Regions from separate parts of the Mesorhizobium sp. BR1-1-4 genome, predicted to be linked through region 3. Evidence: predicted binding sites of a transcription regulator. Region 3 holds the regulator's gene; each other region holds the start of a gene.
The links. Region 3 encodes LexA, which represses DNA repair genes until DNA is damaged. Its sites were predicted from a motif close to TGTTCNNNNTGTGTTCNG; they were not measured.
Positions count from the first base shown of each region.

Region 1: the regulator LexA is predicted to act here: its motif matches at 7,445-7,462, upstream of dinB (DNA polymerase IV).
Region 2: the regulator LexA is predicted to act here: its motif matches at 4,031-4,048, upstream of LB571_RS00815 (helicase-related protein).

Region 1 is NZ_JAIUIB010000008.1:78,322-87,994, forward strand. Features, by position in the region: gene LB571_RS18530 (alpha/beta fold hydrolase) at 1-881, shown strand, start outside; gene LB571_RS18535 (alpha/beta fold hydrolase) at 998-1,759, shown strand; gene LB571_RS18540 (sigma-70 family RNA polymerase sigma factor) at 1,728-2,726, opposite strand; gene LB571_RS18545 (dihydrofolate reductase family protein) at 2,723-3,253, opposite strand; gene LB571_RS18550 (alpha/beta hydrolase) at 3,256-4,194, opposite strand; gene LB571_RS18555 (SDR family oxidoreductase) at 4,299-5,180, opposite strand; gene LB571_RS18560 (dihydrofolate reductase family protein) at 5,304-5,891, opposite strand; gene LB571_RS18565 (NmrA family NAD(P)-binding protein) at 5,929-6,807, opposite strand; gene LB571_RS18570 (winged helix-turn-helix transcriptional regulator) at 6,918-7,334, shown strand; gene dinB (DNA polymerase IV) at 7,495-8,742, shown strand; gene LB571_RS18580 (alpha/beta fold hydrolase) at 8,795-9,673, opposite strand, start outside.
Region 2 is NZ_JAIUIB010000001.1:151,803-161,475, forward strand. Features, by position in the region: gene LB571_RS00785 (citrate synthase) at 1-547, shown strand, start outside; gene phaR (polyhydroxyalkanoate synthesis repressor PhaR) at 568-1,176, opposite strand; gene LB571_RS00795 (hypothetical protein) at 1,258-1,485, opposite strand; gene LB571_RS00800 (acetyl-CoA C-acetyltransferase) at 1,472-2,650, shown strand; gene phbB (acetoacetyl-CoA reductase) at 2,758-3,483, shown strand; gene LB571_RS00810 (hypothetical protein) at 3,680-3,982, shown strand; gene LB571_RS00815 (helicase-related protein) at 4,215-7,571, shown strand; gene LB571_RS00820 (RNA-binding S4 domain-containing protein) at 7,582-7,968, shown strand; gene fdxA (ferredoxin FdxA) at 8,197-8,535, shown strand; gene LB571_RS00830 (CarD family transcriptional regulator) at 8,905-9,486, shown strand; gene LB571_RS00835 (amino acid ABC transporter ATP-binding protein) at 9,565-9,673, opposite strand, start outside.
Region 3 is NZ_JAIUIB010000009.1:170,367-180,039, forward strand. Features, by position in the region: gene LB571_RS20690 (ABC transporter permease) at 1-618, opposite strand, end outside; gene LB571_RS20695 (ABC transporter ATP-binding protein) at 624-1,403, opposite strand; gene LB571_RS20700 (ABC transporter substrate-binding protein) at 1,462-2,448, opposite strand; gene LB571_RS20705 (GntR family transcriptional regulator) at 2,599-3,372, shown strand; gene lexA (transcriptional repressor LexA) at 3,783-4,526, shown strand; gene LB571_RS20715 (ComEC/Rec2 family competence protein) at 4,520-6,973, opposite strand; gene gltX (glutamate--tRNA ligase) at 7,077-8,501, shown strand; gene gltA (citrate synthase) at 8,685-9,673, shown strand, end outside.

The sequences.
Region 1 (9,673 bases), on a different contig from region 3:
TGGCCATGAGTGTTCCGGCCTCCGCGCGCGTTGTCGCGTTTCCGGCCGGCTTCAAGACGCAGACGATCGAGACCAACGGCACCAGCCTGAACGTCCGTGTCGGCGGACAAGGGCCGGCGGTCGTGCTGCTGCATGGTTTCGCCGACACCGGCGACATGTGGGCGCCGGCTGCGATAGCGTTGATGAAGGACCACACCGTGATCGTGCCGGACCTGCGCGGCATGGGCCTTTCGGCGCATCCCGACGGCGGCTACACGAAGAAGAGCCAAGCCGTCGACATCGCCGGCGTGATGGACGCGCTGAAGATCGACAAGGCCGACCTGGTCACCCATGACATCGGCAACATGGTCGGCTATGCGCTGGCCGCGCAGTATCCGAAGCGCATCACCAAATGGGTTGTCATCGACGCGCCGCTGCCGGGCATAGGCGACTGGGACAAGATCAAGCAGAGCCCGCTGCTGTGGCATTTCAACTTCCGCGGCCCCGACATGGAACGGCTGGTGGCGGGCCGCGAGCGCATCTACCTCGACCGCTTCTACAACGAATTGTCGGCCGATCCCAAGAAGATCGACGAGGCGACGCGCGTCCACTACGCCAAGCTTTACGCCCGGCCACATGCCATGCACGACGCCTTCGAGCAGTTCAAGGCATTCGACCAGGATGCGATCGACAATCAGGCGATGCTCACCACGGGCGGCAAGCTGACCATGCCAGTGCTCGCGGCGGGTGCGGAAAAATCGGCCGGCACGACGCAGGCCGACATCTTGCGGTTGGTCGCCAGTGACGTGACCGGAGCCATCGTGCCTGCATCGGGCCATTGGATCATGCAGGAAAACCCGGACGCCACCGTCACGCTGATTACAGATTTCCTCGCCAAGTAACAGCACGGCTTCAGCGACCACCGCGGGCTCTGCCAGGGCCGACCTTTGTAACGATGAAGCCGAACGGGATCGCGCCCAGCAATGGTGCGGCCCGTCGCGACAATGGGAGACATTCTATGCCGTTAACGCATTTCCTGACTCTGGGAACCGCCGTTCTCCTGACGGCGACAGCACCGGCGTCAGCCGCCGATGTCCCGAAGAAAACGGTCGTCCTGGTGCACGGCGCGTTCGCCGACGGATCGAGCTGGAGCAAGGTCATTCCCTTGCTGGAGGCCAAGGGGCTCAATGTGGTGGCCGTGCAAAATCCTTTGAGCTCGCTTGCCGCCGATGTCGACGCAACCATGCGCGTCATTGATGCCCAGCCGGGTCCGGTCATTCTCGTCGGTCACTCCTGGGCCGGCGTCGTCATCAGCCAGGCCGGCGTGAACGACAAGGTCAAGGCGCTGGTCTACGTCGCCGCATTCGCGCCGCCAAAGGGCGTGTCGATCAACGAGCTTGGCAAGGGTCAGCCGCCGCCGCCCTGGGCAAGCGCGCTGCAACCCGACAGCGGCGGCTATCTCAGGTTGAGCGCCGAGGGTGTCGCCAAATATTTCGCGCAAGACCTGCCGCCGGCGGAAATCGGGGTGATCGCCGCCACCCAGGGACCAGCCTTCTCCGGTATCTTCGACGAAAAGCTCACCGCGGCCGCGTATGAGACAAAGCCGAGCTGGTACATCGTCGCCAGGCACGACGGAATGATCCCGCCGGCGGCCGAGGCCGCGATGGCGAAGGCGATCGGCGCCAAGGTCACCGAGTTGCCGACCAGCCACGTCGCCATGCTCGCCAAGCCCCGCGAAGTCGCCGATGTTATCCTGGCGGCGGTGGACTCGGTGAAGTAGGCAGGGAAACGATACCGGCGAGGAGGCCAGGATAGATCCCCTCCACGTTTGCCATCTCCAGGATCCACGGGCAGGCATAATAGTCGCTGATGCTGTCGATCACCCCGCCCGTGGCGCCGATCCGGACCAGATATGCCTGCCGCCAGACCTCGCCATATTGCCTGTCGACGACCAGCACCATCTCCCCTTCGAACGCGCCTGGCCGCACGCGCCAGGGCAGTTCGCTGCGCTCATATTCGACGAAGTAGGGCGAACCCGACAGCAAGCCGCTGTAGCAGTCCGACACCTGGAGGCGTGCATCGGCGCTGGTCAGTGCCCGCACGCCGTCCCAGTCCCTGGCGTTGAAGAGCGCGACATAGCGATCAAGCAGCCGCTCCAGTTCGGGATCGTGTGGCGGCGCCGCGGCCGGTTGCGCGGGTAGAGCGGCGAGCTTGGCGCGGCCGCGATTGAGCGCCGATTTGACGCCGCCCGGTGTCGAGCCGACCATCTCGGCGATCTCCTCCAGCGAATGGTCGAAGACATCCTTGAGCAGCACGCAGGCGCGCTCCTTCGGTGGCAGATGCACCACCAACCGCTCGATGGCGCGGCCGGCGCCCGGACCGGTCGGCTCGACCGGCTGCACCACGTCGTCGTCGGCATAGAAGGCCTCTGCCGCGTGCCGCGTGCGGCGATTGCGGATGAAATCGATGCACCTGTTATGCGCGATGCAGAAAAGCCACGGCCGCAGCGCCTGCGCATCGTCGAGCAGCTCGATCTTGCGATAGGCCTCGAACAGCGCCTCCTGCATGATGTCCTCGCCATCCAGCGCCGAGCCGGTCATGCGGGCGCAATAGCGATGCAGCCTGGCGCGCAGGTGCGAAACCGTCTCCAGGAACGCGGCATAGCGCAGGTCGAACACGCGGTCGGGCTCAGGCCAGACCCGCATGCCTCGTGCCGTGTCGGGGGATTTGCGGATCTGCTGGTTCATCGCGGCACATAGGTCAGGGTCACCACGCCATTGGCAAAACGGTTGATGTCGACCAGTTCGAGATCGATCGGCCCGACGTCGTCGAAGGCGCGCTTGCCCTGCCCGACCCATGTCGGCACGATCGACAGATGATACTCGTCCACCAGCCCAGTGGAAAGCAAGGTGCGGTCGAGCTGCGACACGCCATATTTCAGGATGTCGCCCCCCGGCTGGCGTTTCAGCGCCGCGAGCGCCTCGGCGACGTCGCCCTCGATCAGCGCGGCATTCCACGACACCGTCTTCAGCGTCGTCGAGGCGACCAGCTTCTTCAGGCCGTTGATGCGGTCCATGTACGGACCCTTGGCCCCGGGCCAGCGCGCGAAGAACATCTCGTAGGTGGCGCGGCCAAGCAGGAAGAACTCGACGTTCGAAAGCGCCCGCAAGGCATGGTCCACATTCTCTCCGACGAAGAATGGCGACGCCCACGTCATCGGCGCCTCGATGACGCCATCTAGCGAGACGAAACTCGACACGATCAGCCGCCGCATGCTCACGCCGCCTTTTCGCTGGTCTTCTCACCGGGAGCCGGCAGCCCCAGTCTCGGCCGCACCCAGGCGGCGAAGCGGGCAATGGCGTCATCGGCCTCCGGCGCCCGCCCTGCCATCATCTGGAAGGAGTGGAGCATGCCGTCAAAGACGTCGAGCCGCGTCTCGACGCCCGCCTGCCTCGCCCGCTCGGCGAACATGCGGCTTTCGTCGACCAGCGTCTCGTCGGCGCCGACCTGCAGGAAGACGGGTGGAAAGCCGGAGAGGTCGGCGTAGAGCGCGCTGACTTCGGGATCGCGCCGATCGGCATCGCCGATGAAATTGGCCGCCAGCCAGTCGACGGCTTCCCTAGCGAAGGCCGGGTCCTTGTCGCGGTTGGTCTCGTAGCTGGCGCCGGTCAACGCCATGTCGAACCAGCCGGAGATGATCAGCGTGGCGACCGGCAGTGGCCGCCCTTGCGCGCGCAGCCGCTGCAGGACGCCATAGGTCGGCACCGCGCCGCAGGAGTCGCCGGCGATCACGATCCGCTTGGGGTCGAAGCCTTGGTCGACGAGCCAGTCCCAGGCCGATGTCGCGGCCTCGAGTTGGGCCGGATGCTTGGCTTGGTGCGCCAGCGGATAGTCGTAGAGCAGCGCCCGGCAGCCGATGGCCTTGGCGAGATGACCGACCAGCTTGCGGTGGGTGTAGATCGAGCCGCCGATGAAGCCGCCGCCATGCGCGTAAAACAGCACCCGCTGCTCGTCGGCGCCCTTCGGCACGATCCACATCGCCGGCACGCCGCCGGCATCGACCTCGATATAATCGACGCCGCCCGGTTCGCCGGTCAGCGCCGTCCAATTGACGTCGTTGTAGTCGATGACCGCCTGCGGGCTGGTCAACTTGCCCGCATTGGCCGCGAGCGCGGCGTAATGGTTCCTGTTTGCCTGACTTTGCATGCTCGCCATGACCGTTTCTCCGTGGTGGCCGATCGCGGTCCGGCGCGACCTTCAGGCAAGAGACGGACGGGCAGGCAAAAAGGATACGTGCCGGCCCGCGTTTTTTCGGCGGCCTACGCCCCGCCCCGCAACATTGCCGCGTGGCGTTGGGCGAATTCGACGAACGGCGTTGCGCGCACGCCGAACATCTCGTGGGTGGCCAGATGCACCCGCGATTTCGGCCGCCGCAGGCGCTCGGTCAACTGCTCGTCCAGCGCATCGGCGAAGTCGGCGGGGACGCCGGCGGCCAGCAGGTTGCGCCGGCGGTCCTGCGGGCTGATGTCGACGTAGCGGACCGGCTTGCCGATCGCCTGCGAAATCCGCGCCGCGATGTCGCTCATCGTCAGCGCCTCGGGTCCGGTCATGTCGAGGCTCTCGCCTTCATGGCCGCCATCGCGCAGCAGACGGACGGCGACCTTGGCGATATCCTCGACATCGACCGGCGACAGTTCGGTGCCGCCAAGCGCCAGATAGAAGGCGCCCTCGGCGGCGATGGTCGGCGCGTCGCGCAGATAGACCTGCATGAACTGGCTGGGGCGCAGATGCGTCCACGCCATGCCGGCTCCTTCGAGATAGCGCTCGACCTGCTCATGCATGCGCGTGAAGCGGAACTTCGTCGCGTCATAGCCGATGTTGGATTCGGCACCGGAAAACTTCACCACATGCGCGACGCCGGCCTGCTTGCAGGCGTCGATAAAACGGCACTGCGTCTCGACCATGTCTTGCGCGGCGGTCGAAATCATCAGCACGCGATCGACACTATCGAGAGCCGCGCCAAGCGTCTCCGCCCGGCGCATGTCGCCCTCGACCAGCTCGACGCCGGCAAGTCCGCCGAGCCCTGCCGCGGATGCCCCGTTGAGATCGCGAACCAGCGCCCTCACTTGATGCTTCTGCCGCGCGAACTCGCGCACGACTGCCTTGCCGTTCAGGCCGGTGGCGCCTGTCACCAGGATCATCTGTCTCTCCATTCAGCATTGATGTGGCCGCCCTTCCGGCGACCCACCTTGAAGACGAAGAGAAGTGGGCAAAGGATTCCGGCCAAACGTCTTTTTACCGGCGTGCGGCCTGCGCGCCGGCGATCAGCCCGCCGGCGCGTAGCGGCTGACCACCATGCCGCAGGCATAAGCCTTCGAACCAAGCAGAAGCAGGTTTCGGAACCCGCCCTCATCGAAGATCCGGCGGCCGGCGCCCAGCACCGCCGGATTGACGAACAGCTGGAACTCGTCGACCAACCCGGCCGCGATCAGCGCCGACGCAAAGCCGGCCCCGCCGAAGACGGCCATGTCGCCGCCCTCACCCGCCTTCAATGCGTTGACCTCGCGCGGCAGGTCGCCGCTCACCACCGTCGTGCGCTCCCATCGCGAGGTCTCGAGCCTGTCGCTCGGCACCACCTTGCGCGCTTCGACGATACGCTGGGCGAAGGCATAGAACGGATCGGCCGGGTATTTCCGCGCCGCGTTGCCCCAATGGGTGAGGTAACCTTCCTCAGCCATCTTGCGGCTGAGCAGGATGGTGTCGATGCCGGCAAACACCGCGTTGAAATCACGCTTCAGTTCCTCGTCCCAGCCGATGTCGTCGCCCCATCCCCAAAGTTGCCAGGGGTGGTTCTCATTGGCACCGACAAAGCCGTCGACCGACATCTGCATCTGAAGGATCAGCTTTTTCATGGGGTTCTCCTCGTTTCCGGATTCCAGGCAGGAAGGATCACGCCGCGCTTTGCGAACGGGCAAAGGCTTGTGCCCAGCTCTCGAAAGTGGTCGGCGTGGCGTTGCGGATTGACGGTGCCTCAAGTGCCCAGCGTTCACGCTTGTTGAAACTCGCCGCCGTTTCGCCGAGCGCATCGGCAAAGCTCGGTGACAGACCGTTGGCGATCATCCCGGCGCGCGCCTCAGTGAATGGAGCCGCCTTGTAAGTGACCTGCCTCCCCATCGCGCTGCCCAGGATCGTGGTGGCCTGCTCGAAGGTATAATAGCCGCCGCCATGCAATTCGATAATCCGCTCGCTTGGAAAACGCGTAGCGTCCAGCAGGGCGGCGGCGCGCTGGCCGAGATCGCTGGCAGCAATCAAAGGCATCGGCAGATCGCCACGGAACGGCGTCATGAAGATGCCGGAAGCGGCCTGCTGGACAAAGCCCATGCCCTTGGCGAAGTTCTCCATGAAGAACGAGGCGCGCAAAAACACCAGTTCGTCGAGGCCGAGCGCCGCCAGCCGGTCCTCCATCAAGGCGGCGCCGAGCGAAGTTCCCATCCTGAGATGGGCGTTGAGGCCGCTGAGCAGCACGACGCGGCGCACGCCTGACTTCGCGATCACCGCCGCCAGCCGCTCGCTGACTTCATCTTCGAAGCGATGAAGATCCGGCGCCGTGACGTCGAACGGAATCATTACATAGGCGCTGTCGGCACCGGAAAAGGCGGAGGCGAGCGCGTCGTTATCGTCAAGCGCGACACCCAGGCTGCGCGCCACGCCGCGCACAATATGCCCCCGCCCGGTCAGGACCTGGGCGACCGCCTTGCCAACCTCGTTGGTGGCCCCGATGACCACGACGGTTCTTGGTGAGCTGATTTTCCCGACGGCCTGACTCATGACGTCCTCCTGCTGGCCAAGTTGCGGCCCAACGATTTACTTTTGGAAGCATTTGACTGATGGAAAGAACGATGTCAATAGTAAAGTGATTTAAAAATGGAACCGTAGAGATGTCGACGCGTGAAAGATCCGGCTGCCCGATCAGCCTGTCGCTGGAATTGCTCGGCGATCGCTGGACGTTGCTCATCATCCGCGACCTGGTCTTCGCCGGCAAAAAGCATTTTCGCGAGTTCCTCCAATCCGATGAAGGCATCTCCTCGCGCACATTGGCCGAGCGGCTGCAGACGCTGCAGGACGAAGGCATCCTCACCCGCAGCGACGACCCTAGCCACGGGCTGAAGGCGATCTACCGGCTGACCGAAGCCGGCATCGATCTCCTGCCTGTGCTGGCCACGCTCGGCGCCTGGGGCAGCAAGCACCGCAAATCCGACGACAAACTCGCCCGTATCGCCGACGAACTGGCGGCCGGCGGCGAGCCGGCGCTGGAACGGATGAAGGCGGCACTGCGGGCGGAGCATGTTGTCTAGGAAGTGGCGCTGCCTCCTCCGCCCTGTGGGAAAAGGAGGCACTTTACGCGCCTCGGTTACGCCCAAAGGACACCGATGCAGCAAAGACCCAATTGACAACGATCTCTGTTTGTTCACTATAGGTTCCTGTCTATCAGCAATCGCGGATGAGCGGAACAGGATGGAAACGACGGCCACCATCCTGCATGCCGATCTCGACGCCTTCTATGCCTCGGTCGAGCAACTGCTCGACCGGTCGCTGCGCGGCAAGCCGATCGCGGTTGGCGGCGGCGTGGTGCTCGCCGCCTCTTACGAAGCGCGCGCCTTTGGCGTGCGCGGCGGCATGCCGGGACGCAAGGCGCGCGAGCTTTGCCCGCAATTGATCTTCGTCGGCGGCAATTTCAGCCACTACCAGCGGCTGGGCGACGCGGCGATCAAGGTGCTCGACGATTTCACGCCGGTGGTCGAACGCATCTCCATCGACGAGGCCTTCGCTGATGTCGCCGGCTGCACGCATCTGTTCGGCTCCCCGCGGGAAATCGCGACGGCGATCCGCGGCCGTGTGCGGGCCGAACTCGGCCTGCCGATCTCGATCGGCGTGGCTCGCACCAAGCATCTGGCCAAGATCGCCTCGCAAGTCGCCAAGCCAGACGGGCTGGTGGTGGTCGAGCCCGGCACCGAGCTTGCCTTCCTGCACGATTTGCCGGTCTCGCTGATGTGGGGCGTCGGCCCGGCCACCAGGGCGCGCTTGGCCGAGATCGGCGTCGAGACCATCGGCGAGCTGGCCCGGACCCACAGCGGCGCCCTGACCCGGCTGCTAGGCCCCGCGGCCGGCGAAAAGCTCGCGGCGCTGTCGTGGAACCGCGATCCGCGCAAGCTGGAGACGAAGCGCCGGGCGCACTCGGCCGGCGCGCAATCGGCGCTCGGGCAAAAGCCGGCCGTGGCGCGAGTGATCGTGCCGACACTGCTGCATCTGGCCGATCGCGTCGCCAGCCGGCTGCGCGCCAAGAACCGTCCCGGCCGCACGGTAACCGTGCGCGTGCGCTTTGCCGATCTCAGCGCCGTCACGCGCTCGATCACGCTGGAACAGCCGATCTCGGCGACCGCCATGCTGGCCGAGATCGCAGGGGATTTGGTGCGCGGCGTGCTCGCCGAGCATCCCCGGGAGAAAACGATCTCGCTGCTGGCGATCTCGGTCTCGCACCTGGAGGAGAGCGCCGAACTGCAGCTCGACCTGCCGCTCGGCCTCGCCGACGAGAAGCGCCGCCCGGGCAGCCAAAAAGGCCTCGCGCGCTTCGGCGCCGACCGCGCCATCGACAAGATCCGCCAGCGTTTCGGCAAACAGGCGGTCGGCTACGGTACGGTGGCGCTGGAGGCGGCCCGCTCGGTGCCCGACGCATTCAGGGAGCTGGCGGAAAAGGAGCTTTGAGTGGAAAAGGGACTGTCCCCGACGGCGCGCCAACCGACACCATGGCGCTTCGCTACTGTCGGGCCGACGCTGCACCGACCCAATAGAGTTGCCCGCCTCCCGGCACGGCGCCTGTTTCCGTCCCGCCGCGCTCTGTAAACACAAGGCCGGAGCCCGGCACGAGATCGCGGATTGTGCGCGACGTAACGATCTCGCCCGGCAAGGCTTGGTCGAGCATCAGCACTGCTTGGTCGATGGCGGTGCCGGTTAAATCACCGTCTTGCTTTTCGCACTCGCCAATATGCACCGCGGCACGGACGCCGAGGCCGGATGGCTTCAAACCGTCGCGGATCGCCATGGCGCATTGGATCGCCCGCGTCGGACGCTGGAAGGCAGCGAGGAGGCCATTCGCGTTGCGCCGTATCTCCCTGCCCTGGGCCAGTTGGACTTGATCGCAGATCGCGTCGACATATCCCCGCCTCAAATCCCGGCCATCGGGGGACGCAGATGGCGAGGTGATGTCCACGCAGAGAATGGTGACCAGCACACGCTCGCCGGGTGCCGCCGGCAAGGTGCCGCTGACAAAGGACTGGATCTCATCGATCAGGCGATCGGAGCCTTCCCCCCAGATGACATGGTCGTTGCCCGCGAGCTCGATGTAGCTCGCTCCCGGTATGTGTTTCGCCAGGTAGCGCCCCTCCTCGGCCTTGACCCAGCGATCGCCCGTTCTCTGAAGGATCAGCGTTGGAACGTGGATGGCTCCCAGGATCTCCCGAACGTCGATTTCGGTGCTCCAGTACCACAGCGAGATCGCATCGGCGGGCGAAGCTGAATTGCGCAGGAAGGCCGCGAACCATTCGCGCTCGAATGCATCGTTCATCAGGCTGGGCGCGGCATTGCTGAGGTCGGCCGGCTCTCCCCATTCGCGCTCGATGGCGACGAGTTCTCTTTC
Region 2 (9,673 bases), on a different contig from region 3:
TGCGATCCGGCGTGCGCTTGTGCTGCTTGCCGATCACGAACTCAATGCGTCGACCTTCGCGGCCCGCGTCGCCGCCTCGACCGGAGCCTCGCCCGCCGCTTGTCTGCTGGCCGGCCTGGCGACACTGTCAGGTCCCCGCCACGGCGGCGCCGGCGAAGCGGTAATGCAACTCGCCGAAGACGCGGGACGGCATGGTGCCGATGCCGCGATCCGGCGCTGGCTTGGCCACGACCGGCCACTGCCGGGATTCGGCCACCAGCTCTATCCCGAGGGCGATCCCCGGGCCACGGCGCTTCTGGCGGCCTTCGACAACACCGATGAAACATTGCGGTCGCTGGAAACCGCCGCCATGGCGGCGACCGGCGCCCAACCGAATATCGATTTTGCCCTGGCCGTGCTGGCGCGCAGCCTTGGCTTGCCGCTCGTTGCACCGTTCCACCTCTTCGCGCTTGGACGCAGCGTCGGCTGGGCGGCACATCTGGTTGAACAGATCGTGAGCGGCAGCATCATCCGGCCGCGCGGCCGCTATGAGGGATTGCTGCCGTAAATCGCGTGAGCGCTATGCGCTCACGACATCGTATCGAGCTTGCGCTGCATGGCCGCGATCTGGTCCTTCAACTGCTGCAGATCGTCGGACTTCTCCGGCGCTTCCTTCCTGGCCGGCTCGGCGGGGGCCGCTGCCGGTGCCGAGCCGGCGGGCGGAAAAGGCGTGAACAGCCGCATCGCGTTCTGGAACATTTCCATGTTTCGGCGCGTCTGTTCTTCCAGCGCCTTGATCGGTGTCGCCATTTTCATAACGTCCAGTGGCGACTTGCCGATGGCGCCCTTCATCTGCTCGCGGAACCGCTCTTGTTCCTTGGAAAACGCGATCATCGATTGCTCGAGGAAACTCGGCACGATCATTTGCATCTGGTCGCCGTAGAAGGCGATCAGCTGGCGCAGGAACGGGATCGGCAGCATGTTCTGCCCATCCTTGTTCTCCAGCTCGAAGATGATCTGGGTCAGCACCGGATGCGTGATGTCGTCGCCGGTCTTGGCGTCCTGGACGGTGAACTCCTCGCCCTTCTTGACCATCTCGGCCAGATCCTCGAGCGTCACATACGTACTCGTCCCCGTATTATAGAGGCGGCGATTGGCGTATTTCTTGATAATGATAGGGTCGTCTTTTGCGGCCATCTGCATCCTCCCCGGACACCGGCACGCCTGAGTAAGCAGCCGGTAACGATTGCGCCCTTTTTGAGGATATGCGCAAAAGCCCTACAATTCCAAGCAGTTTGTGCACTGCGGGATCATATAATGCTGCATAGCAGGCAAAATATGCTGCGCGGCAGCGACCGGACCGCCGACACCACGATGCGCGGCCCGCTTGCGGCGCATCGGCGCCATGCCGATTTCCGGTTTGACTTGGGGTTGGGAAAGGGCAAAAAAGTCCTCAACGGCACAACAACACCCTTGAAGTCTGGAGAAGAAAATGTCCGCTTCCATTGTCATTGCCAGCGCCGCGCGCACGGCTGTAGGCTCCTTCAACGGCGCCTTCGCCGCCACGCCCGCGCATGAGCTCGGCGCCGTCGTCGTGCAGGAACTTTTGGCGCGTGCCGGGGTCGAACCGGCCGAGATCGACGAGGTCATCCTCGGCCAGGTGCTGACCGCGGCGCAAGGCCAGAACCCGGCCCGCCAGGCCTCGATCCTTGCCGGACTGCCCAAGGAGACCACCGCCTGGGGCCTCAACCAGGTTTGCGGTTCGGGCCTGCGCGCCATCGCGCTCGGCATGCAGCAGATCGCCACCGGCGACGCCAAGGTGATCATTGCCGGCGGCCAGGAATCGATGTCGCTGTCGCCGCACGCCGAGCACCTGCGCGCCGGCGTCAAGATGGGCGACTACAAGATGATCGACACCATGATCAAGGACGGGCTGTGGGACGCCTTCAATGGCTACCACATGGGCAACACCGCCGAGAACGTCGCCCGCCAGTTCCAGATCACCCGCGACGACCAGGACCAGTTCGCACTGGCCTCCCAGAACAAGGCCGAGGCCGCGCAGAAGGCGGGCAAGTTCAAGGACGAGATCGTCGCCTTCACCATCAAGGGCAAGAAGGGCGATACGGTTGTCGATCAGGACGAATACATCCGCCACGGCGCCACGATCGATGCCATGACCAAGCTGAAGCCGGCCTTCGACAAGGATGGCACGGTGACCGCCGCCAATGCCTCCGGCATCAATGACGGTGCCGCCGGCGCGCTGCTGATGAGCGAAGCGGAAGCCGCAAGGCGTGGCATCACCCCGCTGGCGCGCATCGCCTCCTGGGCGACCGCCGGCGTCGATCCGGCGATCATGGGCACCGGACCCATTCCCGCTTCACGCAAGGCCTTGGAACGGGCCGGTTGGTCGGCAGGGGATCTCGACCTTGTCGAGGCCAACGAGGCGTTCGCCGCACAGGCCTGCGCCGTCAACAAGGACATGGGCTGGGACCCCTCGATCGTCAACGTCAATGGCGGCGCCATCGCCATCGGCCACCCGATCGGCGCCTCGGGCGCCCGCATCTTCAACACGCTGGTTTTCGAAATGCGCCGGCGCGGCGCCAAGAAGGGACTGGCCACCCTATGCATCGGCGGCGGCATGGGCGTCGCCATGTGCGTGGAGGCTTTCTGATAGACTTTGGACGGGCGGCGCAAGCCGCCCGTTTCACATGTGGTGCCTGTAGCAAATCCAGTGCCTGCCAAGCCCGACAACAGGGCGATTTCAAAAAGGGGAAATGCATGACCAAGGTTGCAATCGTCACGGGTGGATCGCGTGGCATCGGCGCGGCGATCTCGATCGCTTTGAAGAACGCCGGCTATTCGGTTGCCGCGAACTACGCCGGCAACGACGAGGCGGCGGCGAAGTTCAAGGCGCAGACCGGCATTCCGGTCTACAAATGGTCGGTCGCCGACTATGACGCTTGCGCGGCCGGTATCAAACAAGTCGAGGCCGACCTCGGCCCTGTCTCGGTGCTGGTCAACAATGCCGGCATCACCCGCGACGCCATGTTCCACAAGATCACCCGCGAGCAGTGGAAAGAGGTGATCGATACCAATCTGTCCGGTGTCTTCAACATGACCCATCCGTTGTGGGGCGGCATGCGCGACCGCAAGTTCGGCCGCGTCATCACCATCTCCTCGATCAACGGCCAGAAGGGCCAGGCCGGTCAGGTCAATTACTCCGCCGCCAAGGCCGGCGACATCGGCTTCTCGAAGGCGCTCGCCCAGGAAGGCGCCCGCGCGGGCATCACCGTCAACGTCATCTGCCCTGGCTACATCGCCACCGAGATGGTCAAGGCAATCGACGAAAAGGTGCTCAACGAGCGCATCATCCCGCAAATCCCCGTGGGTCGCCTTGGAGAACCGGAAGAGATCGCGCGCTGCGTGGTCTTCCTCGCTTCGCAAGATGCCGGCTTCATCACCGGCTCGACCCTCACCGCCAATGGCGGCCAGTACTTCGTCTGAGACGTCTGCTCGCGCAGTCCAACGCTGCGGATCCATGCGTGCCCTGCGATAAGCGGACCGGAAAATCGGTCCGCTTCCAAATGGCGCCTAACTCTTGGAAGACGCCGCTGTGACGCAATGCCCCAATCCGGCACGCAAAGCTTAATGCCGGTAGGCGCGTCTGTGCGAACCCTGTGATCAAGCCTGTGGATTCTCGGTGGATAAGCTGTTCACAACACAAGATATTGGGGGAACAAAAAGAGAAAATACGGCCGGCGCTGCTTTGTCGCCGATTCGTTCCGGCTTTGAGCCCAATGTTAAGATTAATGGCCGCGATAAGCTGCTATTCTTTAACGCCGAATTAGGAAAGATTAACAGTTTCATAAGCTTAACAGGGCGCGCACCGAATCGCCCTCATCGTTCCCGGCGAAAGTTAACGGCAGGACCCGCCCAGCATAAAACGGGCCAGTTCGGTGATTCAGCATGTGGTGAGACTCGTGGTCACGAAATCCATATCTAGCCGTGAACAAAAGCTGAATCTGACGGAGTCGCCGATTCGTCGCTGATTCGTTCCAGACTCGTTCCAACTGTTAAGCAGGGGCTGATTTGCGGAGTGAGGCGGGCGTCTCCGGAACCCTGCCGGAACATTCTGCTTTCGCTTCGCGCCCGAAATCCCTATGTGTCGGCTGTCATACGCGCCGTCCTGGCACGCTCCCGACCACGAGAGGCCAGAAAGCCTTATTTCCGAGCCGATGAACATCCAGCCGAAACACAACGAGCCGCTGATCCTGTCGGGCCGCGACGTGACCGCCGTGCTTGGGCCGACCAATACCGGCAAGACCCATCTCGCCATCGAGCGGATGGTGGCGCACGAAACCGGTGTCATCGGCCTGCCGCTGAGGCTGCTGGCCCGCGAGGTCTACACGCGCGTCTGCGAAAAGGTCGGTGCCAACAAGGTGGCGCTGATCACCGGCGAGGAGAAGATCCAGCCGCCGGGCGCCAGATATTCGGTCTGCACCGTTGAAGCCATGCCGCGTGAAACCGACGCCGCCTTTGTTGCCATCGACGAGGTACAGCTGGCCGGCGACCTCGAGCGCGGCCATATCTTCACCGACCGCATCCTGCATCTGCGCGGCCGCCAGGAGACGCTGCTGCTTGGCGCGGCCACCATGCACGGCATTCTCCAGCGGCTGCTGAAAGGCATCTCCGTGGTGACGCGGCCGCGGCTGTCGCATCTGGCCTATGCCGGCTCCAAGAAACTGACCCGCCTGCCACGGCGCACCGCGATCGTCGCCTTCTCCGCCGACGAGGTCTATGCCATCGCCGAACTCATCCGCCGCCAGCAGGGTGGTGCGGCCGTCGTGCTCGGGGCGCTGTCGCCCCGCACCCGCAATGCTCAGGTGGCGCTGTTCCAGTCGGGCGATGTCGACTATCTCATTGCCACCGATGCGATTGGCATGGGCCTCAACCTCGACCTCGACCATGTCGCCTTCGCCCAGAACCGCAAGTTCGACGGCTACCAGTACCGCAATCTGACGGCGGCCGAACTCGGCCAGATCGCCGGCCGCGCCGGCCGGCATCTGCGCGATGGCACGTTCGGCGTCACCGGCCAGGTCGATCCGCTGGACGAGGACCTGGTCCAGAAGATCGAGGGCCATGACTTCGACCCGGTGAAGGTGCTGCAGTGGCGCACCGCCCAATTCGATTTCGCCAGCCTCGATGCGCTGAAGCGCTCGATCGAGACCAACGCCCCGGTCGAGGGCCTGACACGCGCGCTGCCGGCCGTCGATGCGCAAGCGCTCGAACATCTCTCCCGCGACGAAGACATCCGCGCGCTCGCCACCAACGCCAAGCGCGTGGCGCTGCTGTGGGAAGCCTGCGCCCTGCCCGACTATCGCAAGATCGCGCCTGCCCAGCATGCCGACCTCATCGCCTCGATCTACATGGACCTCGCCCGGCAGGGCCATGTCGACGAGAACTACATGGCCGAACAGGTGCGCCGCGCCGACACCACCGAGGGCGACATCGACACGCTGTCGCACCGCATCGCCCAGATCCGCACCTGGACATTCGTGTCGAACCGGCCCGGCTGGCTGGCCGATCAGGCACACTGGCAGGAAAAGACGCGCGAAATCGAAGACAGATTGTCGGATGCGCTGCATGAGCGGTTGACGAAACGCTTCGTAGACCGCAGGACTTCCGTCCTCATGCGGCGCCTTAGAGAAAATACCATGCCTGAAGCCGAAATCAGTCCTACCGGAACCGTCCTTGTCGAAGGCCATCATGTCGGCGAGTTGCAAGGGTTCCGCTTCACCGCCGACCAGACCGCCGGCGGCGAAGACGCCAAGGCCGTGCGCACTGCCGCGCAAAAGGCGCTTGCCGCCGAGTTCGAGGCACGCGCGGAGCGATTCGGCGCCTGCGCCAATGGCGATCTCGCGCTCGGTTCGGACGGCACGCTGCGCTGGATCGGCGCGCCGATAGGCACGCTGGTCTCGGGCGAAGACGCGCTGAAGCCGCGCCTGGTGTTGCTGGCTGACGAACAGCTGACGGGCCCGGCGCGCGACAAGGTCGCGGCGCGCGCCGAACGCTTCGTCAATTTCCAGATCGAGTCGTTGTTGAAGCCGCTGGTCGATCTGAAGAACGCCGAGCAGATTTCCGGCATCGGCCGTGGCATCGCTTTCCAGCTGGTCGAGAATTTCGGCCTCATCAACCGTCGTGACATCGCCGAAGAGATGAAATCCTTGGACCAGGAAGGCCGCGCGGCGCTGCGCCGGCTTGGCGTCCGCTTCGGCGCCTACCACGTGTTCGTGCCGGCGCTGATCAAGCCGGCACCCGCCGGGCTGGTGACGCTGCTGTGGGCGTTGAAGAACGACGGCAAGGACAAGCCAGGCTTCGGCGACGTCGTCCACGCGCTGGCGTCGGGCCGCACCTCTGTTGTCATCGACCCGGCCTTCGACAAGGCCTTCTACAAGCTCGCTGGCTACCGCAATCTCGGCCGCCGCGCCGTGCGCATCGACATTCTGGAGCGGCTGGCCGACCTGATCCGCCCGGCGACCAACTGGAAGCCCGGCCTTGGCCAGCGTCCGGACGGCGCCTATGACGGCCAGTCCTTCATGGTGACGCCGCCGATGATGTCGATCCTTGGCGCCACCGCCGACGACATGGAAGAGATCCTCAAGGGTCTTGGCTATCGCGCCGAGCCGAAGCCGGCCGCGGAAGTCAAGGCACGGCTGGAAGCGCAGGACAATGCCGCGCGGGAAGCCGCCGCGGCCAGGCAGGCAGCCGAAGAAGCAGCCCGCGCCGAACAAGCCAAGGCGGCGGAAGAGTCGGCCGCCGAGGGAGCCGAACTGGTGCCGGATGCGGCAGCCGCCGTGGAGACGGAGGTTCCAGCCGAAGTCGCAGCCGACGCGCCGGTGGAAGCTGTCGCGCAAGAGCAGGCGGAAGCCATCGCTGAAGTTGCCGAGGAACCTGTAGCCGAAGCCGCTGTTGAAGCCGCCGAGCCGGCGCCGGTTGAGCCGCGGGCCGAACCTGAAACTGCCGAGCCCACGGAGGAAACCGCAGCGGCGAAGCCCGCCGTCGAAGCCTCCGCGTCGACGGAAGCCGCCGAACCGGCTGCCGTGGCGGAAGCCGCCGGCGAACCCGTGCCGGAAGCCGAAGCGCCAAAGCCGATCCTGCTGTGGCGCCAAGGTCGCTTCGATCAGCGTCCGCGTCATCGCGACGGCCGCAACAACCGGCCGCAAAACGGACAGGCGCGCGGCCGAAGCAACGCGCCGGCCGGCGGCGAACAGGCAACAGCCGCGCCCGCGGACCGTTCCGCGCACGAAGGGCGCCGCGACGGCGCCGGAAAGCCGCGCTTCGACCGCTCGAAGTACAAGCCCAAGCCGCAAGCTGAGGGCGCTGAGCGCCGCGACGGCCGCCCGCAGGGCGAGCGTCCCGAGCGCCGCGAAGGCCGGCCAGACTGGAAGGGCGGCAGGCCGGAAGGCAAGGGTGCCGATCGCGGCGGAAAGCCCGCTTTCCAGCCCAAGCCGCGCGAGGAGCGCCCGGTGCGTTTCGATCCGGACTCACCCTTCGCCAAGCTCGCCGCCTTGCGCGACCAATTGAAGAAGTAAACTCGCTTCGATGGTTGCTGAAGGCCGTCAGCGCATCGACAAATGGCTGTTCTTCTCGCGCGCGGTGAAATCGCGCTCGCTGGCGGCCAAATTGGTGGTCGCCGGCCGCGTGCGCATCAATCGCGACAAAGCAGCGCAGGCCTCCGATCTGGTCAAGCCAGGCGACGTGCTGACCATCACACTCGACCGGCGTATCTTCGTCTGGAAGGTGCTCGGCGCTGGCGCGCGGCGCGGCCCGTCCGAGGAAGCCCGCACCCTTTATCAAGACATGTCGCCCCCGCCCGCACCGAAGGGCGACGCCCCGCCCGATGCTATCGCGGCGCTGCGCCAGGCAGGCAGCGGCCGCCCCACCAAAAAAGAGCGTCGCCAGACCGACCGATTGCGCGACGAAGATTGAGCCTGCCGATCGACGCAGATGTGCGCTCCCGCGGCAACGGCAACTAAAAGGGAATTTTGCACGGCAAACCAACGTCGGTGAGGGATGCGGGACCGTCGCGGCACCGCCGACCTGAAATTCAATTCCCAAACTCTGGCGCCGCTGGGAATGGCTACCCTTGCAAGCAGCCCATAAAGGCGTTACCTCACGGAAAAAGCCAACAAAAACGGGACGTCCCGGAGCCGACCGATGACCTATGTCGTGACCGACAACTGCATCAAATGCAAATACATGGACTGCATCGAGGTCTGTCCGGTCGACTGTTTCTACGAAGGCGAGAACATGCTCGTCATCCATCCCGACGAGTGCATCGACTGCGGCGTCTGCGAGCCGGAATGCCCGGCCGACGCGATCAAGCCCGACACCGAGTCCGGCCTCGACAAATGGCTGCAGATCAACACCGAATATGCCGATAAATGGCCCAACATCACCGCCAAGAAGGAGCCGCCGGCCGACGCCAAGAGCTTCGACGGCGAGGCCGGCAAATTCGAGAAATACTTCTCCGCCGAGCCCGGCGAAGGCGATTGACAACACCGCTGTAAAGGCTTGTATGACGCAGCGTAACAGGCACGCCGGATTAACCGCCTTGACAGGCGGCGATTGGTTGTGGCCTTCGCTTACGCAGCAAAACCTTGATTCTTCCGACTTTTTGTGTTACATCAGCGAAACATGCCGGTGACACAACGTCGATTTATGGCGCAGACGCCCCAAATCACTGAAAGGTGAAAATCCCATTCCGGACCAGAGCGATCTGGGCCAGGCGGTCGCAGTTGTTGCGGTTTGCCGGTCCCGGCTTTTCCGGTGGGTTCATCTGTTGTGCGGCTAATGATCGGTGACCCCGATCACGTGAGTTCAGCCGGCACCGCCGCCGGCCCACAACAAGGAGTTCAGGGCGTAATGGCAACGATCACCCCGCAGAAGAAGTCCACAGCTGCACGTCACGGTTTCAAGACCGGCGAGTTCATCGTCTATCCGGCGCATGGCGTCGGCCAGATCGTCTCGATCGACGAGCAGGAAGTGGCCGGCCACAAGCTGGAACTGTTCGTCATCGACTTCCAGAAGGACAAGATGCGCCTGAAGGTGCCGGTCGCCAAGGCGACCTCGATCGGCATGCGCAAGCTGTCGGAAGAGGATTATGTCGAGCGCGCGCTGAAGGTCGTGCAGGGCCGCGCCCGCGTCAAGCGCACCATGTGGTCGCGCCGCGCCCAGGAATATGATGCCAAGATCAATTCGGGCGACCTGATCTCGATCTCGGAAGTCGTGCGCGACCTCTATCGCGCCGACAACCAGCCGGAGCAGTCCTATTCCGAACGCCAGCTCTACGAGGCGGCACTCGACCGCATGGCCCGCGAGATCGCGGCCGTCAACCGCATGTCGGAAACCGAAGCCGTGCGCCTGATCGAGGTCAACCTCAACAAAGGCCCCAAGCGTGGCGCCAAGGCCGACAATGAGGAAGCCGAGCAGGAAGAAGCTGCCTGAGCTTTTTCGCATTCAAGTTGACGAAAACCCGGCCTCGCGCCGGGTTTTTGTTTTTGGGGAAGGCCGCGATTGTCGCGCCTATGCGCCTCCGTCTTTCTCCGCCGCCTCCTGCTTCAGCGTGGCGATAAACCGCTTGGTGCGTTCGCGCTCCGGATTGCCGAACAGCTTGGCGGATGGCCCTTGCTCG
Region 3 (9,673 bases):
ACCGCTTGACGCCGAAAAAGCGCTGGCCAGCCCGACACCGCCTATGGTCGCGGCCCAGACATTGATGCCTTGCGCCTCGGCCATGTCAGGATTGGCGCCCACGGCGCGCACGGCAGTCCCCTTCTCGGTCCTGAAGAACATGTAGAGCAGCATGAAGGCGGCAAGCGCGAGGAGACCCGCGACGACGATCTTGCTGGCGGGGAAACCCGGCCGCGCGAACGGCACCCAGTCGAACACCGAGGGCGAACCGAAGACGGACAGGTTGGACTTGCCCATAATGCGAAGGTTGATGCTGTAGAGCATCGTCATCATCAGGATGCCCGCAAGCAGCGTGTGGATGCGGAAGCGCAGATGGATGAAGGCGGTGCAGCAGCCCGCCGCGAAGCCAGCGACAAGGGCGGCAGCAACGCCCATCAGCGGCGATGCGCCGGCGGCAAGGAGAACGCCGCAGACGCAGCCGCCCAGCGGAAAAGCGCCTTCGCTGGTGAGATCGGGAAAATTCAGCATGCGAAACGGGATCATGATCCCGAGCACGACAAAGGCCAGGATCAGGCTTTGCGCCAGGGTGACCGGCATGATCGCGACGAAGCTGGTGAGAACGTTCCCAACAAAACCCATGATGATCAGCTCGCCAGCAACATGCGATCGGTCTTGACGGAGAAATGGCCGATCAGATCGATAACCGTGACCCTCGCCTTCTCCCGCCCGGCGACTTCCAGGAGCACCCGGCCCGCATCGAGCATGATCACCCGGCTGCCATAATCGACGGCGTGTTGCATGTTGTGGGTCACCATCAAAGTCGTCAGTTTCAGCGCGTTGACGGCGCGCACGGTCGCTTGCATGACGATTTCGGCCGTGCGCGGGTCGAGGGCCGCGGTGTGCTCATCGAGCAGCAGCAAGTCCGGCGATCCGCCGACCGCCATGATCAGCGACAAGGATTGCCGCTGCCCGCCGGAGAGCAGGTCGACGCGCGTGTCGAGACGATTTTCCAGACCGAGACCCAGGATCGACAGGCGTTCCCTGTAGGATGCAAGCCGGGTGGTGTTCAGCCCCGGGCGCAAGGTGCGCTTTTGGCAGCGCAAATCGGCCAGCAGCATGTTTTCCGCAACTGTCATGCTGGCGGCGGTGCCGCGCATCGGGTCCTGGAACACGCGCGCCAGTTTCGCGGCGCGCTTGTGCACCGGCATTGCAGTCACGTCGGCGCCGTTGATCAGGATCTGGCCGGAATCGAGGATCAGGGCGCCGGAAATGGCGTTGAGCATGCTGCTCTTGCCGGCCCCGTTTGAGCCGATGACGATGCCGAACTCTCCGGTGGCCAAGGACAGGCTGAGACCGTCCAGCGCGACCTTCTCGTCGGCCTGGCCCTTGTAGAACACTTTGCGCGCGGATCGAATCTCGAGCATCGTTTCTCCCTGACCTCGGGATGATGGCGCCGACGCCGTCACCCCAGCAGTTCCGATGTTAGTCGACGATGCAGTCGCAATCGGCCATTGAAGCCGGTATCTCGATGCCGAACGCGGCCATCGCCTTGCGCGAGATCGTTGCCATGTGGTCCTTGTAGGCCGGGCGCGACGGCACGATCGTCTTGGGATCCTTGCCCTTGAGGATCTCGGCGGCGATGTTGCCGGCGTTGACGCCGACCTGGGTGTAATTGACCGCGAAGCTCGCCGGCACGGTGCCGTTGCGGACCGCGCTGTCATCGGAGTTGACGACCGGGATACCGGCCTGGCGGGCGGCTGCGGAGACAGCGGCGATCGCCGGCTGGATCAGGTTCGAGGCCGGGCCGTAGATCACGTCGGCCTTGCCGGCGAGCGAAGCGATGCGTTGCTGGATGTCGTTGACGTTGTCGATGCCGACCTCCACCACCTCGAAACCGGCGGCCGGTGCCGCCGCCTTGATCTTTTCGACCAAGGCAACGTCATTGGCCTCACCGGGATTATAAGGCACGCCGAAGCGCTTGGCGTTCGGCAGCAGCTTCTTGGTGAAGGCCATCACCGCGGCGACGTCCTGCAGATCGCTGGCGCCGGTCATGCCTTCGTCTCCGGCGTCCCATGACGGCACCAGCTTGGCCGCCACCGGATCGGTGACCGCGGCAAAAACGATCGGAATGCCGGAACCGGCGAGCGCTTTCTTGGCGATCTGCGAGACCGGCGTGGTGATGGTGTAGATCAGCTTGGGCTGCTCGGCCTGCAGCTTGGCGATCATCTGCGGCACCAGCGACGCATCGAAATTGGTGTGGCTCTCCGTGTAGACGACGTCCTTGCCCTCGACGAAGCCGTTATCCGTCAGCGCCTTCTTGAAGCCGGCTATGGCGGCGTTCAATTGCGGATGCTCGCCGAAATTGGCAATGCCGATACGGATCTGATCGGCCGCGGCACTGCCGGCACTGACCATCAATGCGCCTGCCAGGGCCAAGCCCGACAACCAAGCGGATTTCGACTTCAACATCATTTCCTCCCAGATTTGATCAGGGCCGCTTGGAAACGCGGCTACTACGGCGATCATGGTGAGTCCGCTGGTCTGTGTCAAACATTATATATAATTGTTGCTGTGACGCACTATCATATATACTTTTCGCCAGACGACGGATTGATCACCATGCTGAATGAAACGAGTTCCACAAAAACGGAAGCCGCCTATCAGCTGTTGCGGCGCGACATCCTGACCACGCGCCTCATGCCCGGCGCCCCGCTCAAACTGAGTGCGCTGCGCGGCACCTATGGCGTCGGCTGGACACCGTTGCGCGAAGCCCTGTCGCGGCTCGAGGCCGAACGCCTGGTCACCGCGATCAGCAATCGTGGTTTTGCCGTGGCTCCGGTGTCGCGGGCCGAGCTGGAGGATCTGGCACGCGCCAGGATGGTGATCGAGATACCCCTGTTCCTCGAATCGATGGAAAAAGGCGGCAGGGAGTGGGAGGATGCCGTGGTCACCGCCCACTACCGGCTCTCGCGTTGCAAGACGGCGGTCGACGATCCCTCGGACGCGGCCGTCGACAGATGGGACGAGAACCACGAGGCTTTCCATGCGGCGCTGCTGAGCGCCGCCACATGCGACTGGCTGTTGCGGTTCCGCTCGACGATCTCGGATCAGCTGCGCCGGCATCATCGCTTTCTTGGTCTGGCGCCGACACTGCGGGCCGCGGCCGGCCTCAAGGATGGCTATGAAGAGGCAATCGAAGCGCTACGCGAAGCGATTGCGATCGAACACCATACCGCGATCATGGAAGCGGCGCTCGACCGTGACGTCGAGCGGGCCAAGGCGCTGATGACGGCGCATATCGGCTACACACTGCACGTCTATGTCCACAGCGAAGACAGCGGCGCTACCAGATACGCCGCTCGCGCCGGCAGCTTGAAGGCGGGTTCGGGATAACTTCAGCGCTTCCGCGACGCCTATTCGAACGCGCTGGCCGGAGTGCGCCGAACGCCCCGATCCATGGCCGCCCGAAGCTACCAATCGTTGGCATTTTGGTTTCGTTTCGTTCCGCGAATAATGGCTCCGCGAATTATACGTCCCTCCGAGGAGAAGCCTTCCAACTAACTGATGCCAAAGCCTCGTCGGCGGATGGGCCACAGGCCATTAACCAAAACGATTTCAATGCGCCTGCCGACGGCGGAAAGGACTGGTTGCCGCCCGCCGTCGCGGGCAAAAAACTTCAGACCCCTTAACAAATTCATTAAACTTTAAACGGTTGCAGAACACAACTGGAACAGATAGTGTTTGTTCTGGGTTTGTTTTTTCGATTCTGGTTCAACCTTTCGTTCAATGTCTTGGGGGCCGCCATGCTGACACGCAAGCAACATGAACTGCTGATGTTCATCCACGAACGGCTCAAGGAAAGCGGGATACCGCCTTCCTTCGACGAGATGAAGGAAGCACTCGATCTTGCCTCCAAGTCGGGGATCCATCGCCTGATCACGGCCCTGGAGGAGCGCGGCTTCATTCGCCGGCTACCCAATCGGGCGCGCGCGCTGGAAGTGCTGCGGCTGCCGGACTCGATCGCGCCGGGCCTCAATGCGGCAAAGAAGTTCTCGCCAAGCGTCATCCAAGGCAGCCTTGGCCAAGGCAGTCTCGGACGCCAGATCAGGCCGGCCGCTGCGCCTTCGCGCCTGCCCGCGGCCGGCAACGACGACGACGCGGTTTCAGCCGTGTCCATCCCGGTCATGGGCCGTATCGCCGCCGGTGTGCCGATCGATGCCATCCAGCATCAGACGCATTCGATCTCGGTGCCGCCGGACATGATCATGGGCGGCGAGCACTATGCGTTGGAGGTCAAGGGCGACTCGATGATCGAGGCTGGTATCTTCGATGGAGACACGGTCATTATCCGCAATGCCGACACGGCAAGCCCGGGCGAAATTATCGTGGCACTGGTCGACGAAGAGGAAGCGACACTGAAGCGGTTCCGCCGCAAAGGCGCTTCGATCGCGCTCGAGGCCGCCAATCCAGCCTACGAAACGCGCATTTTCGGGCCGGACAGGGTCAAGGTACAAGGCAAGCTGGTCGGGTTGATCAGGCGCTACTGAACCGGCTTGTCATCGGGCTTGTCGGGTTTTTTGTACGGCGGCAGCCCCCTCGCCTCGCGTGAGAATTTTCGCTGTTCGTGCCAGGGCCGATATGGTCCGTCGACGGCAAATGCGATCGCGGCCCGGGTCGTGGCCGACTGGGGATTGAAGAAGACGGCAGCGCTTCCCTTGCGGGCGAGCTGCCGTTTGGTGACGACGAGAACCAGTGGATTGTGGCAGGCGTCATAGGCGGTTGCGTCATTGACGATGATCAGGTCGGCGAAAGCGCAGGCTTTCCAGGTGGTCTTGCGGTCCTCGACATAGGCAATGATCGCGCCGGAAGGGTGCCTGGCAAGGCACAGGCCTTCGCGGCAGTAGAAGGGCGATCCCGGCGGCAGGTCGGTGGGACTGGCAACATCGAATTGCCTGTCTGTCGTGTCGAACATTTCCGGTTTGACGATTGTTTCGGAGATCAGGGCGCGCTTCCAGTTGTCGGTTGCGAATTCGTTCGGCCGTTCCCGGTTGACGGCCAGTTCGCCATTGCCGATCGGCAGCGCGACCAGCCGCGCATCTTCCGAGATCAGCACATCGGGCGCGCGCGTGTGCGACACAGTCAACAGGCCGGCGAGCGCGAATGGCAGCGCCGCGAGCCGCAGCCATGTCGTCGCCATCGTCGCGATAACCAGCGCGACGGTGACCAGCAGCACGGATTGCTGCGAAATCAGCCCGACTCCATCGACCGGAGAGCGCTCCGATATCCACGCCGACACGGCGATCATTGCTGTCAGGCCCTTGCCCATGAGGTAGAGAGCCGGCCAATCCAATCCGAATGGCATCAACAGCGCGCTGGCGACGGCCAGGAACATCACGACCGATACGATAGGCATCACGGCCAGATTGGCGAACAGGCTGAGCGGCGATACCCGCTGGAAATGCCAGATGGCAAACAGTGCCGTGGCGCTGCCGGCGATAATGGACGTCATGGCCAGTCCACCTGTCGCCAGCAGGAATTTTCGCGTCAGGAACCCGGGCAGCGATCGCTTTGGCGGCGGTGGCCGCGTCTTTCCCGCACGGTGATCGGCCCAGCCGGCATAAGCGCCAACCAGGGCCGCGGTCGCGGCGAACGACATCTGAAAGCTCGGGCCGACGACCTCATGAGGCGAGACCAGGATGACGGCGATCGCCGAGATCCCCAGATTGCGCATGGTCAGCGCAGCGCGATCGAAGAAGACGGCAATCAGCATCACCGCCAGCATGATGAAGCTGCGTTCGGCGGCAACGACGACACCGGAAATGATGAGATAGGCCGCGATCGAGAACAGTGCGGCGGCGGCCGCGTATTTCTTCACCGGCCGGCGCGCGGAAAAGTCTGGAAACAGCGCGAAGGCACCACGCAGCAGACCCATGATGGTGCCGGCCACAAGCGCCATATGCAGTCCCGAAATAGAGATGATGTGATAGATGCCGGTACGCCGCATCGCTTCATTGATTTCATCGGGTATGCCGGCGCGCACGCCGACGATCAGCGCCGCCGCGATCTCGCCTTCAGCGCCGCCGACGCTGCCCCTGATGTGGTCGGCGATGGCTTCGCGGGCATTTTCGATGCCTGAAAAAAGGCGAGCCGATAGCGGCATCTCACCGTCGTCGGCGGAAACAACCGTTGGATTGCCGAGAAAGAAGCCGCTGCCGCCGATGCCGGCGAAATAGCTGTCAAAAGAGAAGTCGTAGCTGTCCGGCCGCACCGGGCCGGTCGGCGGCAACAGTTTGGCGTAGCCTGTGATGAGCGAGCCGGCGGTCATTCCCGGCGGTATCTTGCGTGCGGAAAGCCGGACCCTTTCCGGCGCATAGCGCAGTTTCGGCCGGGCGGTCGAAATCACGTCCATGGTCAGCCGGATGCGGCCGCTCTCCATCTCCTCGATCGAGACCACGCGGCCGGTCAGTTGCGTGGAGATTTCCGAACCCAGCATCCGGGTTCCGGCTCGCCATGTTTCGACCTTCGCCGCGAGCAGGCCCAGCGCGCACAACAGCACTGCCATGAGACACAGATGGGTTTTGGGCCAGGAACGCGAGACGAAGGCACAGACCGCCATCAGCACCACGACCGCGACGGGCTTTGCAAAGTCGGGCTCGGACGCCAGCGAGAAATAGGCGATCGCCCCAACGGCCAGACAGACCGGCACCAGCAGGAACGCGATGCCTCGGTCGAGTTCAAGCTCCGCCGCCCGGGTCACGCCATGGCGCAGGCGAGGCAAGGATACCAGGCCGATTTGCCGGCGCACGCGCACGATCCTGCCCGCGGCAGGAGCCGGCGCCGGCGCCTGCCCACCTGCCTGCAGCGACCTGGTCTCGGGTGCAGCCACGAGCGGAGATGGCAGTGGGATCGTCGCAGGCGCCGCAAACAGGGATCGCTCGCTGACGCCGATAGCGGCATCCTCGCCCCGATCCGAGCCCCGGCCTCGTCCAGTCATCGGGTCTGCCCCTTGCACCCTCGACGTCCTATGCTACATGAACGCGCAACGCGCGAAAGTCCGCACGCTCCGCACCCAGCTTCAGACGTTTTCCGAGAGTTCCATGCCCGACAAGGTCATCACCCGTTTTGCCCCCTCGCCGACCGGCTATCTGCACATCGGCGGCGCGCGCACGGCGCTCTTCAACTGGCTCTATGCAAAGCATACCGGCGGCACGATGCTGCTGCGCATCGAGGACACCGATCGCGAGCGTTCGACCGATGCGGCCACATCGGCCATTCTCGATGGCCTGACCTGGCTTGGCCTTTCGTGGGACGGTGACGCGGTCTCCCAATTCGAGCGCGCGCCGCGCCATCGCGAGGTGGCCGAGGAGCTGGTGCGCCTGGGCAAGGCCTATTACAGCTACGAGACTTCAGCCGAGCTGGAGGCAATGCGCGAGGCTGCACGCGCCAAGGGCCTGCCGCCACGCTATAACGGCCATTGGCGTGACCGCGACCCCTCGGAGGCGCCGTCCGGCGTCAAGGGCGCCATCCGCATCAAGGCACCGACCGAGGGCGAGACGGTGGTGCAGGACCGGGTCCAGGGAGACGTGCGCTTCCCCAACAAGGATCTCGACGACTTCATCATCCTGCGTTCGGACGGCAACCCGACCTACATGCATGCCGTCGTCGTCGACGATCACGACATGGGCGTCACCCACATCATCCGTGGCGACGATCACCTGACCAACGCCGCCCGCCAGACCGTGATCTACAACGCCATGGGCTGGGACGTGCCGTCGATGTCGCATATCCCGCTGATCCACGGCGCCGACGGCGCCAAGCTGTCGAAGCGCCACGGCGCGCTCGGCGTCGAAGCCTATCGCGCCATGGGCTATCTGCCGGAGGCGCTGCTCAATTACCTTGCGCGGCTCGGCTGGAGCCATGGCGACGACGAGATCATGTCGATCGAGGACATGGTCTCGTGGTTCGACATTGGCGACGTCAACAAGGGCGCGGCGCGCTTCGACTTCGCCAAGCTGGAAGCGATCAACGGCGCCCATATGCGACGTATGGCCGACACCGAGCTGTTCGATATCTTCATCGCCACCTTGCCCTATCTGGAGGGCGGTCCGGCGATGGCGGCGCGCCTCGACGACAAGAACAAGGCGCAGCTGCTGGCAGCACTTCCGGGCCTGAAGGAGCGCGCCAAGACGCTGGTCGAGCTTGTCGACGGTGCCGGCTTCCTGTTTGCCGCGCGGCCGCTGCCGATCGACGACAAGGCGGCACTCCTGCTCAATGACGACGCGCGCAAGATCCTGCGTGGCGCTCACGAAGCTTTGAAGTCGCTGTCAGGCGACTGGACGGCGGCCACGGCCGAGGCCGCGATCCGCGACTTTGCGTCGGCTGGCGGCCACAAGCTTGGCGCCGTGGCCCAGCCGTTGCGGGCTGCGTTGACCGGCAAGAGCACGTCACCGGGCGTATTCGACGTGCTTGCCGTTCTGGGGCGTGAGGAAAGCCTGGCGCGCATAGCGGATCAAATCGATTAGGAGCAAACTGGCCCAAGAAGATTGGCATTGAAAGGCGGGTTTCGCAGTGCAACATTAGGCCTTGGCCCAATCTGGCACGCACCTCCTAGAATGCGGTGGCGAGTACGCGCATTGCGGTGATTTCGACGTGTCGCTCTGCGGATTTTGCCTTTGCCGGCATGACGAAACAAGAAGGAGTTTGCAATGACCGAAGCTGCGAAAAAACTGGATGTGGGCGGCCAAGAGGCCACGGCGACGCTGGAATTCGCCGGCAAGACTCACGAATTCAAGGTGCGAAGCGGCTCGGTCGGACCTGACGTCATCGACATCGCCTCGCTCTACAGCACCACCGGCGCCTTCACCTATGACCCGGGCTTCACCTCGACGGCAAGCTGCGAGTCGGAAATCACCTTCATCGATGGCGACGCCGGCATCCTCCTGCATCGGGGCTATCCGATCGACCAGTTGGCCGAACATGGCGACTTCCTCGAAGTCTGCTACCTCCTGCTCTACGGCGAATTGCCGACCAAGGCGCAGAAGGACGATTTTGACTACCGCGTAACGCGCCACACAATGGTGCACGAGCAGATGTCGCGCTTTTTCACCGGCTTCCGCCGCGACGCGCACCCGATGGCGGTGATGTGCGGCGTGGTTGGCGCGCTGTCGGCCTTCTATCATGACTCGACCGACATCTCCGACCCGTACCAGCGCATGGTTGCCTCCATGCGCCTGATCGCCAAAATGCCGACGATCGCGGCCATGGCCTACAAGTACCACATCGGCCAGCCCTTTATTTACCCGAAGAACGATCTCGGTTTCGCGGCAAACTTCCTGCACATGTGCTTTGCCGTGCCGTGCGAGGAGTACAAGATCAACCCGGTGCTGGCGCGCGCCATGGAGCGTATCTTCATCCTGCATGCCGATCATGAGCAGAACGCTTCGACCTCGACCGTTCGCCTCGCCGGCTCCTCGGGCGCCAACCCGTTCGCCTGCATCGCCGCCGGGATTGCTTGCCTGTGGGGCCCGGCCCATGGCGGCGCCAACGAAGCGGCGCTCAACATGCTGGGCGAGATCGGGCATGTCGATCACATCCCGGAATTCATCGCCCGCGCCAAGGACAAGAACGATCCGTTCCGCCTGATGGGCTTTGGCCACCGCGTCTACAAGAACTACGATCCGCGTGCCAAGATCAT